One region of the Rossellomorea sp. GQ25 genome, then DNA from elsewhere that is predicted to be linked to it. Evidence: riboswitches for the same ligand, from Rfam matches in the RefSeq annotation. Region 1 holds a riboswitch; each other region holds the start of a gene.
What was found. Region 1 has a riboswitch for S-adenosylmethionine ahead of metK (methionine adenosyltransferase). Riboswitches for the same ligand answer to the same signal wherever they lie in the genome.
Positions count from the first base shown of each region.

Region 1 (3,112 bases):
TATCCATATTATGATAAAAAACCAATCATCGCTCACTCGGCATACATTGCCGATTATGTGACCATCTCCGGGGATGTGGAGATCGGTGAAGAGTCCAGCATCTGGTTTAACACCGTCATCAGAGGGGATGTGGCTCCAACAAAAATCGGTAATAAAGTAAATATACAGGATAATTCCATGCTTCATCAGAGTCCAAATAACCCTCTTATTCTTGAAGATGAAGTAACCATAGGTCATGGAGTGATTCTACATAGCTGCAAAATCCGAAAAAAAGCTCTAATCGGAATGGGGTCGATCATTCTCGATAATGCTGAAATTGGTGAAGGAGCATTTATTGGGGCGGGAAGCCTTGTTCCACAAGGGAAAGTCATTCCTCCCAACACGCTGGCATTCGGTCGTCCAGCAAAAGTAGTGAGAGAGTTAAATGAACATGATATTAGCGAAATGAAGCGAATTTCGAAAGAATACGCAGAAAAAGGACAATATTATAAAAGCATCAAACCATTTTAATATCCTATACTTGGGATACCCCAACCTTCATTAGATTACTCATGGAATTTTTTCATGTGTGACTGGGGAAAAAAGGGGTGGATCTTCTACTTAGGGTTCATCTGACATTCGACACGAACCAACAAGCTTCGCCAAATCCGAAATTGCCAAAAAGACCAACACCCTAAAAAAGTGTTGGTCCCTTCTATCTCTATCTTTCCTTATTCGCTTAACGCTTCCGCTTTTAATGCTTCTGCTTTGTTTGTACGCTCCCAAGGAAGATCAATATCGTTACGGCCAAAGTGTCCGTAAGCAGCTGTCTGCTTGTAGATCGGACGACGAAGGTCCAGCATTTTGATGATTCCTGCAGGACGCAGGTCAAAATTATTGCGAACAACATCAATTAGTACGTCTTCTGATACTTTTCCTGTTCCAAATGTATCAACGGAGATGGATACCGGTTGAGCAACCCCAATCGCATACGCTAATTGAACTTCACATTTTTCAGCTAAACCAGCTGCCACAATGTTCTTCGCTACATAACGTGCTGCATAAGCCGCTGAACGGTCCACTTTCGTTGCATCCTTACCAGAGAATGCACCGCCACCGTGACGAGCGTATCCGCCGTATGTGTCAACGATGATTTTACGGCCTGTTAACCCTGCATCACCTTGTGGACCGCCGATAACGAAACGACCAGTTGGGTTGATGAAGTATTTTGTTTGCTCATCGATCAGTTCTTTCGGTACAACAGGGTCGATGACATATTCTTTTAAGTTACGTTGGATTTGCTCAAGCGTCACTTCAGGGTGATGCTGAGTTGAGATAACGATCGTGTCAATACGAACCGGCTTATCGTTTTCATCATATTCAACCGTTACTTGAGTTTTTCCATCGGGACGCAGGTAAGGAAGGATCTCTTCTTTACGAACTTCTGTTAAACGACGGGAGATTTTGTGTGCAAGGGAAATCGGAAGAGGCATAAGCTCTTTCGTTTCATTACAAGCGAACCCAAACATTAACCCCTGGTCACCTGCACCGATTGCATCGATTTCTTCATCTGTCATTTGACCTTCACGGGCTTCAAGTGCCTGATCTACACCTTGAGCGATATCAGCAGATTGCTCATCGATGGATGTTAATACGGCACATGTTTCAGCATCAAAGCCATATTTTGCACGAGTGTAGCCAATTTCACGGATCGTTTCACGAACGATTTTTGGAATATCGACATATGTACTCGTTGTAATTTCACCTGCAACAAGAACAAGACCCGTCGTAACAGAGGTTTCACATGCTACACGAGCATTCGGATCATTTGTAAGAATTGCATCAAGAATTGAATCAGAGATTTGGTCACAAATTTTATCTGGATGTCCTTCGGTTACGGACTCAGATGTAAACAGACGACGTTTAGTTGACATCAAGGTTCCTCCTTAAGCGTAATTGCTAGACTTTGGTCTAACAAAACATTAAACAGATACGGTACTCATTTCCCTAAGTAGTATGAAGTAAACATGAATTTTTTATAAGAAAATCATGAATTATGTGCATTTGATCCACTATAAACAGAAAAAACCCTTCCCCGAAAAAAGCATTAGAGGAAAGGTTTCAGATCATAGCCGCGCCTTTTCTCTCTTATCGTTCAAGGTTCATAGACCTTGCCTCAGTTTAGCACCTTCGCTTAATCGGATCGTTTCAGACAGAAAGGATCCATTCACTATTTAGCAGGTTGCTGGGTTTCATAGGGTCTGCTCCCTCCACCAGCTCAGGATAAGAGTATCCGTTCAAGGAACAATGATAACGTTTAGGACAAAGGGTGTCAACTTTTTTTCGAGTGACATGTTTAACCATTCAAGCTTACTCCTTTCATGATTCCAACCTAACTTGTCCTCATAAAATAACCTAATTAGGTAATGAGGCTAAACATTATGATATTTTTTACATATATATAAGAAGATACAAGCTATATTTGGACGAAAAATGTGACAATATGAAGACACATTATAAAATTGAATAAATAGTATAGACTAATGGTTCAATTGTGTTATACTATTTTTGTGAAGCAAACGAGATCATTAAATTTATATAAAGGAAGGGTTCTAATGAATTCAGTGAGCATGTCTAATGAATTAACAGAATTACTTAACGGTCAAAACATTCAGGAACAATTATCTGTTTCCCAACTAGTTGAAAAAGTCCTTCAACGAAATGAAGGCGTTTTAACATCATCAGGTGCAGTCAGAGCAGAAACTGGTAAATACACAGGACGCTCTCCTAAGGATAAATTCATTGTAGAAGAACCATCCACGAAGGATAAGATTGAGTGGGGTTCTGTCAATCAACCAATCTCTTCAGAATCATTCGATAAACTATATACAAAAGTATTAGATTACTTAAAAGAAAAAGAAGAAGTATTTTCATTTAAAGGGTTCGCAGGTGCTGACCCAAAACATAGACTACCGATTCAAGTGATCAACGAATTCGCTTGGCATAATCTTTTCGCTCACCAATTATTCATTCGCCCTACACAAGAAGAGCTAAAGGGTCATCAATCAGAATTCACCGTCGTTTCTGCCCCGAACTTCAAGGCAGATCCAGCAGTAGACGGAACTCACTCTGA
Region 1 is NZ_JCAXEQ010000009.1:18,630-21,741, reverse strand. It holds gene AC6CIB_RS20875 (gamma carbonic anhydrase) at 1-510, shown strand, start outside; gene metK (methionine adenosyltransferase) at 711-1,913, opposite strand; SAM riboswitch class I at 2,125-2,269, opposite strand; gene pckA (phosphoenolpyruvate carboxykinase (ATP)) at 2,595-3,112, shown strand, end outside.

Region 2 (3,112 bases), on a different contig from region 1:
CATTAACGAGATGATATTATCGGTTTCTGTAATCGTGCCATCAAAATCACAGAAAATGATCGGACGCGTCACTATACCTTTACCTCCTCTCCCCATAGGGATAGTGCTTTACGAAGCTCACTATGGGTATCTGCAGCATCTGTCAGAGACTCTCCTCTTAAAACTGCTTCAATTGCTTGGACGAATGCCTTTCCCCCTCCAATTGCCCCATCTGAATGGCCATGGATGCCACCACCTGCATTAATGACACAGTCTAAACCAAAATCCTTCATCAAAAGCGGTACAAGCGCAGGATGAATGCCAGCTGACGGTACGGGCAATGATCTTCTTAGTTGATCGTCATCCTTTGTTAACTCATGACTGAGCGACAGGACTTGGTTCTTATCTAATGCGACAGTTCCGTATGGAGATGGAAATAAAGAAAAATCAGCTCCGGCCATTCGTAAGAATTTCCCTAACCATAAAGAATAGCTCACACCATGTGCAGGAGATGAAGCAACAGCACCTGCAAATGCAGGGTGGGCCATAATCGGCAATCCGATCTCAGGGTCCTCCCTCAATTCCTGGAGAACATCCAGGCCGTATGAAAACACATTGAATAAAAGGGCATGGGCTCCAAGCTCACGTGCTTTTCTTGCTTTATCACGTAATTCTGAAGTCCTTCCTGTTAGGTTTACAGCATACAACGTTTTCTTACCTGTCTCTTCAAACAGCTCGTATAACACTCTTTTCCCTATATTGATCCTCTCAGTGAAAGGTGTTAGTGAATTATCAAAGAGAATCTCATCGTCTTTTACTACGTCGACTCCCCCTAGAGCCTGTGCCCTTAATTGAGTTTCAAGGTAGGTAAGATCCCTGCCGATTACGCCTTTAAAGATGCTCATTAACAGGGGTCTTTCTTGTACACCTGTTAGCTCCCTGATTCCTTCTATTCCAAACCGTGGCCCAGGATAGGCTTTTTTTAAGTCACTGGAAAACTCTATATCTACTAATTTCACTTCACCATCCAGGGAAAGCTTGCCGAATACCGTAGTAAGGATGGCTGGGATATCATTTGAATAATTATGACCGGGATAGCCAATTTGCACCTTACCTCTGGGTCCATTTTTACCCTCCCACTCTTTCACAGAAACGACTCTCCCCTTGTACTTGCGCAATTGATCCTGTTCCAGGAGCGGTAAGTCCGTCCATGAACCGACCGTCAATCCCAGGGCGATTCCCTCTGCCTTTTTCTCGAATGAACCACTCTTTCCCTTTAGTTCATATGTGGCTATCACTTCACTCATTGTTGTCCTGCCTCCTTTTGAAAACATGCTATTCTTATCCGCATGTTGATTTCATAAGCCCGGGTAAACAAAAAACCTCTTCCAAATAAGAAGAGGTTTGATAAAGTCACTCTTTCTTATCTGTCAGCATTATTGCTGCAAGAATTAGCACCGTGCTTGAATAAGTCGGTTGCCGGGCTTCATAGGGCTGGTCCCTCCGCCTGCTCTTGATAAGAATTTCATTATTCATTATTTCAGTTGGATTATTGCACCAATTTCAACTTCTGTCAATCCCTTTTATGGAATAATTCTAAATTTTCAATACGCGAAATCGCTTCTTTTATCCGCTCGTTTGTGGTTAATAGTCCTACACGTACATACCCTTCTCCGAATTCTCCAAAGCCAACTCCCGGGGCTACAGCGACTTTGATTTTTTCAAGTAAATAAGTAGAGAACTCTACAGAGGTGAATCCCTCAGGTACTTTTAACCAAGCAAAGAAGGAACCTTGTGGAGCTTTTACATCCCACCCTATTTCCTGAAGTCCGGAGATTAATAGTTTTCTTCTTTCTTCGTATGTTGAAACAAGCTCATGTACGCATTCCTGGGAACTTAAAAGGGCAGTGGTAGCCGCTTCTTGAATAGCACCGAACAGACTCACATATAAGTGATCTTGGAGGAGGTTGATCGCTTCTATGACACTCTTATTCCCTACTGCAAACCCCACTCTCCAGCCAGCCATATTATACGTTTTCGATAATGTATAAATCTCAATCCCCACATCTTTTGCTCCTTTTGTTTCCAAGAAGCTTATGGGCTTATTTCCATCAAACCCTATAGCTCCATAGGCAAAATCATGTACAACACAAATATCATGCTGATTGGCAAGAGTGACTGTTTCTTCAAAGAATGATTTTGTGGCGATCGCTCCAGTAGGGTTATTAGGGTAATTCAGAAACATTAGCTTCGCATTTTCCAGCTCATTACGAGAGTGTTCACGATAATCAGGCAGAAATCCATTTTTCTCTCGTAGAGGCATTTTAATCATACGTGCTTCTGCCAATGCCACCCCTGATAAATAATCAGGATAACCGGGATCGGGCACCAATACCTCATCACCAGGATTCAATAAACATTGAGGGATTTCAACTAACCCTGCCTTTCCTCCGAACAGCACAGCTACCTCTGTTTCCGGGTCTAATTCCACACCATATTCACGAAGGTAGAAAGCAGCAATCGCCTCTTTAAAGGACGATAAGCCGCGAAATGGAGGATACTTATGATTGGACGGGGAAGCTGCTGCTTCTGTCAGTTTTTCCACAATATGTGGAGGAGTCGGTTGATCCGGATTTCCCTGGCCCAAATTAATGACATCATGTCCCTCTTTGACCACAGCATTCACTGTTTCCGCGAGGGATGCGAAAAATTGTTCAGGTAATAAATCTAATCGTTTTGCCTTACTAAAGGTTTTCATACACTCACCCACTACATTTTTTTGAAAATTAATTACTTTCAAATTCTAGTCACAAATGATATAACGGAAAATAAAGAATGTAAAGGAATAAATTCCAAAAGTCCATAATGAGGTGAAAGAAATGATTCAAAAGATAGGTCTTGCACAAATGGATATTGTGTTCGGGGATCCCGAAAAAAACAAGCAAAAAGTAGAACAATGGGTTAAAAGAGCGTGTGACGAAGGCTGTGATACGGTTGTACTCCCTGAACTGTGGACGACTGGATATGACCTTACAAGAATGGAGGAAATCGCTGATGAAGGAGCAAAAGATTCAATCTCCTTCCTGTCTGCCCTATCAAAGAAATATTCTATTCATATTGTAGGTGGTTCTAT
Region 2 is NZ_JCAXEQ010000005.1:31,854-34,965, forward strand. It holds gene AC6CIB_RS15805 (2-hydroxy-3-keto-5-methylthiopentenyl-1-phosphate phosphatase) at 1-72, opposite strand, end outside; gene AC6CIB_RS15810 (2,3-diketo-5-methylthiopentyl-1-phosphate enolase) at 72-1,286, opposite strand; SAM riboswitch class I at 1,400-1,502, opposite strand; gene AC6CIB_RS15815 (pyridoxal phosphate-dependent aminotransferase) at 1,553-2,737, opposite strand; gene AC6CIB_RS15820 (carbon-nitrogen family hydrolase) at 2,859-3,112, shown strand, end outside.
Region 2: it holds a riboswitch for S-adenosylmethionine, as region 1 does, so the genes downstream of both, AC6CIB_RS15810 (2,3-diketo-5-methylthiopentyl-1-phosphate enolase) here and metK (methionine adenosyltransferase) in region 1, are expected to answer to the same signal.

Region 3 (3,112 bases), on a different contig from region 1:
CATTGACGTGAATGAAGAGGCACTGATGGAAGTCAGTAAGGAATTGGGAGAGTATAAAATATTTATAAGAGTTGCGAATGTAATAGAATTCAAGGAAGTAGAAGAGGCCGTCAACGAAGTCTTTGAAACTTTCGGCTCCGTTGATATAGTCGTCAACAATGCAGGAGTCATCAGAGACAACCTGCTATTTAAAATGACCGATACAGATTGGCAAACGGTCATGGATGTGCATTTGAAAGGATCATTTAACGTAGCGAAAGCAGCGCAAGGTTATATGGTGAAGAACAGGTATGGCCGTATGATTAATATCTCTTCTACATCTGCACTTGGTAACCGGGGACAGGCAAATTACGCTACGGCTAAAGCAGGTCTTCAAGGCTTAACGAAAACTTTGGCAATAGAGCTTGGTCCTCTGGGGATTACGACCAATGCAGTAGCCCCCGGATTCATAGAAACGGAAATGACTAGAGAAACGGCGAAGCGAATCGGGATTACCTTTGAACAACTGGTGGAAGCGAGTCTTCAAGGAATTCCTGTAGGAAGAAGCGGGCAGCCGGAAGATATAGCGAATGCAGTGGCGTTTTTTGCGGATGAAAGATCGTCATTCGTTAATGGACAAGTCCTCTACGTAGCTGGAGGGCCGAAAGCCTAAAGGGAGAAAGAGGTGAAGGATATGTTTCAATCTTATATTGGTAAACGTTCAACTTCCATAGAAAATTGTGTTGAAAATGGAGCGGTCCGTAAGTTTGCCGAAGCCATCGGTGATCCACGTCCCATTTATGTGGATGAAGAAGCAGGTAAACGGTCTAGATACAGGGGGAATATCGCTCCCCCCACTTTTCCTAGAGTGTTCGACTACGGAACGATTGAAGGTTTTCATTTACCGAACGTCGGGTTAATTCATGGGGAACAATCTTTTCACTATGAAAGACCACTGAAGGTCGGGGAAAGGATTCAGTGTTATACGGAGATAAAAGATTACTATGAGCGGAAAGGATCGGGTGGAACACTTGGTTTTCTTGTGATAGAAGACATCGGTGAAGATTCTGGAGGGAATAGGATTTTCACCTCTGAGGCGATTGTCATTATCACTGAAACGGTTAGAGAGAGGTTGGGAAAATGACTAAACTATCATCCCTTACTATAGATGAAACCCTTCCCTTTGTTGAATTAGCTCCAGTCTCGAGAATCGACTTAATCAAATATGCAGGAGCATCGGGGGATTATAACCCCATTCATACGATCGATGAGGAAGCCCTTAAACTGGGGCTTCCAGGAATCATTGCTCATGGCATGTGGACAATGGGCAATATCTCCAAGCTTTTTAGTGATCATTATGAAGAAGGATTTATCAAAGAGTACACCGTCCGCTTTAAAGGGATGGTTTTCTTGGACGATGTCATTACATTGATTGCAGAAGTATCAAAAAAACAGGATAATCTCTTGCATTTTAACGTCTATGCCGTCAACCAGGATCAGAAGAAAGTGATCGAAGGTAAATTGATGTTTCAATTATTTTGATCATTCAGATGAAAATAGTGTCCTATAGCGTTTATAAAGCGAATAGAAATAAAGAGAATTAAGCTTTTTGAAAAAAATAAGTCAAAAGACATAAATCCGATCGAAAAACTCGGGTTGACTTCTCTGTAGAATATGATATTATTTAGAATATTAAAATTAATAACTCTTATCCAGAGTGGTGGAGGGATCTGGCCCCGCGAAGCCCAGCAACCTACGTTATGTAAGGTGCTAATTCCAGCAAAATGTGAAGTCATTTTGGAAGATAAGGTATCCTTACCTGAACAACTTTCCAAAATGGAGGGTTGTTTTTTTCATTCATGATTTTTCTGGATAAGATGAAAATGGGGGGAATCATGTGGCTAAAGAAAAAAATCAAGAAGCAGAGAATGATGTAGTAGTCGAGAAGATCACTTCAATGTTGAAGACGATGAGTTTTGGATCGATTACCATTGTGGTTCAGGACGGTAAAGTCATTCAATTGGAGAAAAACGAGAAAGTGCGAATTAAATAAGCTGACTAGACAAACTAGAGGCGCATAACACAGATAAAGGAAATCCCTATATCTTGTTATCGCCTCTTTTTGTTTGGATGAGCGGGAAAGGGGTGTATCATGTTAACCTATCAAACTTGGAAAAAACCATCCATCCAATTTGAAATTGATCCGGTCTATAAAGGAGCGTTAAACGTCCTTGAGTGGGCGTATGACCATTATGGTGAAAGTGTCGTATATGCATGCAGTTTTGGCATAGAAGGGATCGTATTAATCGATCTCCTAACCAAAGTACAACCGAAAGCAACCATAGTATTTCTTGATACAGGTGTTCATTTCAAGGAAACCTATGAAACGATTGAAAAGGTGAAGGAGAAATATCCTGGTATCACCATTCATATGAAAAAGCCTGAATTAACGCTCCAAGAGCAAGCAGTAACATATGGAGATAAGTTGTGGGAGAGAAACCCGAACCAATGCTGTCAAATTCGAAAGCTTGACCCTTTACAAGATTCCTTATCCAAAGGGAATGCCTGGATTTCAGGATTAAGAAGAGAACAATCACCTACAAGAAGTCAGGTTGAATTCATCAATAAGGATGACAAGTTCCAATCAGTTAAAATTTGTCCTTTAATTCACTGGACCTGGAAGGAGATTTGGAGGTATGTCCATAAGCATAACCTATCCTATAATCCACTTCATGATCAGGGGTATCCAAGTATCGGATGCTTCCATTGTACAACTCCAGCCATAGACATAAAGGATCTCCGCTCCGGAAGATGGAAAGGAAAAGGGAAAACTGAATGCGGTCTTCATTAAAAGAGGTGACATTCTTTGCTTGAAATATTCGCCCTGATCATAAGTTTGTTCTTCGCTATGAACATTGGTGCCAGCGGAGCGGCAGCATCGATGGGGGTTGCATATGGTGCAGGAGCAATAAAAAACATCAAGAATTCTTTATGGATCTGCGCTGCAGGTGTCCTGAGCGGAGCGGTTTTAGGTGGTGGAGAAGTAGTTAAAACCATTAGTTCAGGGATTATCCCGGAACATGTACTCTCCATCAAAATCGTGGTCATCATTTTGTTATCCGCCACCGTATCC
Region 3 is NZ_JCAXEQ010000001.1:368,290-371,401, forward strand. It holds gene fabG (3-oxoacyl-ACP reductase FabG) at 1-652, shown strand, start outside; gene AC6CIB_RS02005 (MaoC family dehydratase N-terminal domain-containing protein) at 674-1,123, shown strand; gene AC6CIB_RS02010 (MaoC/PaaZ C-terminal domain-containing protein) at 1,120-1,521, shown strand; SAM riboswitch class I at 1,685-1,790, shown strand; gene AC6CIB_RS02015 (YezD family protein) at 1,877-2,032, shown strand; gene AC6CIB_RS02020 (phosphoadenylyl-sulfate reductase) at 2,132-2,830, shown strand; gene cysP (sulfate permease) at 2,846-3,112, shown strand, end outside.
Region 3: it holds a riboswitch for S-adenosylmethionine, as region 1 does, so the genes downstream of both, AC6CIB_RS02015 (YezD family protein) here and metK (methionine adenosyltransferase) in region 1, are expected to answer to the same signal.

Region 4 (3,112 bases), on a different contig from region 1:
ACAACCATTCAGGAGACGGAGTTCAAGAGATTGATGAAAAATCCGTCTACATCTATCATTCACACAGCTGGGAAGCGTTTAGCCCGCTGATTAAGAATAACGATTCGAAAGATCCAGCGAGTACCAACGAGAAGGTCAACGTCATTGCTGTCGGATCCAAATTGAAGCAAGAGCTTGAAGCACGGGGTATTGGAGCGGTTCAGGATAAGACAGATGTAAACAAAGCACTCAAAGACAAGTCATGGACATATTTTGAATCCTATCAGTTATCAAGGGGACTAGTACAAGAAGCTATCGCCCAAAATGATGACCTAACGTACCTGATTGATATCCATCGGGATTCTCAGCCACGTAGCATCACTACCAAAACCATTAACGGTAAAAACTATGCACGCTTATTTTTTATCGTAGGAAAAGAAAACAAAAACTTCGAAAAGAACCTTAAGATCGCAAAGGAATTGAATGCTAAACTGGAGGAAAAATATCCTGGCATCAGCCGGGGTGTCTTCATCAAAACAAGAGCAGAAGGTAACGGGGTCTACAATCAGGACCTAACCGAGAGAGCCATGTTACTTGAGTTTGGCGGAGTGGAAAATAATTTAGTGGAATTGTATAACTCTACAGAAGCGTTCGCGGAGATCTTTGCAGAATATTACAAGAAGGATGCTATCGAGGTGAATGCACAATAAGTGATAGAGAGAAAAGACGTATGCCGAGTGGTAGACGTCTTTTTTCTGTTCCCGTGGAGAGTGGTTTCCGTAACTGACACAATTATGATCTACTAAATAAACATCGCAATCACCACCGTACCTGCCAACAAACTAACCGTACCCTTATCCGCATCCAACACATTCACTATCACGAATGCCTTTAACAACGAAGGAATCTTCCCGACAGAACTGATCACAGAAAAGATCAAAATAGAAATAGAGCTAAAGGCAGCCGCAAAGGTAACCATACTTGAAGACTACTATACTTAAAATTTATACAAGGAGGAGATTCAGAATTGTCCCAAAATAACAATCTAATAGCGATTCAAACTTTACACGTATGCATGGAGGCGTGCAACCATTGATTTGATGCATGTCTAAAGGAAGATAATGTAGGAATGATGGTGGACTGCATTCGTATGGACCGTGAATGTGCAGACATGTGTGGATTTTTGGAATAAGCTTTGGTGAGAGGAACGTCATTGGTGGCTGAACTTGCTTCAGCTTGTACAGTGATTTGTGAATCATGCGGAAATGAGTGTAAGAAACAAGATCACAACCATTGTCAAAATGAGCAGATGCATGCTTTAAGGGTGCAGATGATTGCAGACAGTTAGCTTAAGTATTGAAAAATAAGGAAGCAGCAATCCACTTCCTTGGATTGCTGCTCTTTAACTGCTTAATTTTTCACAATTTTTCCAATGAATGGAGCCAACATCGCTATGCGGATGGCATTCCTTTTGAAGATATTTGTATTCGTCCTCAAGTTCTTGCAGCGTCAACTCAAATAATTGTTTGTCCCCTTTTTTGAAAATGTTGTGGACAATTAATTTGTTTATTAACTCATTTCTTCGATTATGAATCGCTTCCTGAAGGATTTTGCCCATTTTTGATCACTCCTCTTATAATGTATACGAACAGAGGAAGAGGCTCTCTCATTAAAAAGAGCCCTCTTCCTAGTAGATAAGAAGAAGGCTTGATGTATCAAACTTCAACTCATCTTCCAAGCGAAATGCTTGTGGAATTAGCACAGTGTTCTACGATGTAGAATCTGTTGCTGAGGCATCATCGGGCCAGTCCCTCTTCCTCTCTGGATAAGTGGCTATATAGTCGTCATAGATTTCTTATATTATATACATAAGTATTCATAGTTGTCAACTAGGGATTAGATTGTGGAAATAGATTATAGGACAGATGAGGGGAATTGTTGAAAATAAAACTGTTGAACCTAACCCTCATTCCCATACTTTTTTACCATTTCAGACACAGAATCTTTTTCTATTCAACAAAAAACATGATAATCTGTATACATAAACTTATTGGAGTGAATCGTATGAAGACAGTGGTTGTCGTAGGTGGAGGAATTACAGGATTAACAACGCTGTACCATCTTCAAAAAATGTCCATAGAACGAAAAATAGATATCGAGTTAATCCTAATCGAGCGAAATCAGCAGCTCGGTGGCAAAATTAGAACGATAAGAGAAGGCGAGTTCATAATGGAAGCAGGAGCAGATTCCATCGTTGCCCGTAATGAAGGGGTTCTTCCTCTAGTTGAGGAAATTCAACTTCAAGAGGAACTCGTCTATAATGAAACGGGCACATCCTACATATATACAAATGGCGAATTACACAAGATTCCCCAAGACACGATTTTCGGAATTCCCATGTCCGTTGAGTCTCTAAAAAAAAGCACCCTGTTGTCAGAAGAAGGGAAGATTGACGCACTTAAAGACCTTGAAACGGAAAATACACAATTTACAAAAGAGAGTTCTATAGGCGAATTTTTAGAAGCATTCCTGGGTAAGGAACTTGTTGAGAAGCAGGTAGCTCCAGTATTATCAGGGGTCTACTCTGGAAATTTGCATAAGCTCACCATGGCCTCAACACTCCCATACTTACTTGAATATAAAAATAAATACGGCAGTATCATTAAAGGTTTATCTGCCAATAAACCAAAATTCCAAGGGGCGTCCAATAAAAAGTTCATCTCGTTTAAAAATGGTTTATCAGCCATCATTGAACGTTTAGAAGAAAAATGTTCCAGTGGGACAATTTTAAAGGGAGTAGAAACAACTAACCTCCAAAAAACAGGAGACAAATATGAGCTGACTCTTAATGGTCATGGGAGGATTCAAGCGGATTATGTGGTATTCGCAACACCCCATGACGTAACCCAGAAGATTCTGACTCATGAAAAACTTGAACCTAATTTTAAAATCTTGAAAAATTCTTCACTTATTTCGATTTACCTTGGATTTAACATTCCAGATGAGGAATTGCCTGCTGATGGAACAGGCTTTATCGTATCAAACGGCAGAGATGTGAAATGTGATGCATGCACATGGACGAGTCGGAAGTGGAAGCATACATCCAATAATCAAAACCTATTATTGAGACTTT
Region 4 is NZ_JCAXEQ010000001.1:713,510-716,621, reverse strand. It holds gene spoIIP (stage II sporulation protein P) at 1-689, shown strand, start outside; gene AC6CIB_RS03985 (hypothetical protein) at 782-958, opposite strand; partial or broken gene AC6CIB_RS03980 (four-helix bundle copper-binding protein) at 1,055-1,332, shown strand; gene AC6CIB_RS03975 (Fur-regulated basic protein FbpA) at 1,382-1,597, opposite strand; SAM riboswitch class I at 1,704-1,811, opposite strand; gene AC6CIB_RS03970 (protoporphyrinogen oxidase) at 2,044-3,112, shown strand, end outside.
Region 4: it holds a riboswitch for S-adenosylmethionine, as region 1 does, so the genes downstream of both, AC6CIB_RS03975 (Fur-regulated basic protein FbpA) here and metK (methionine adenosyltransferase) in region 1, are expected to answer to the same signal.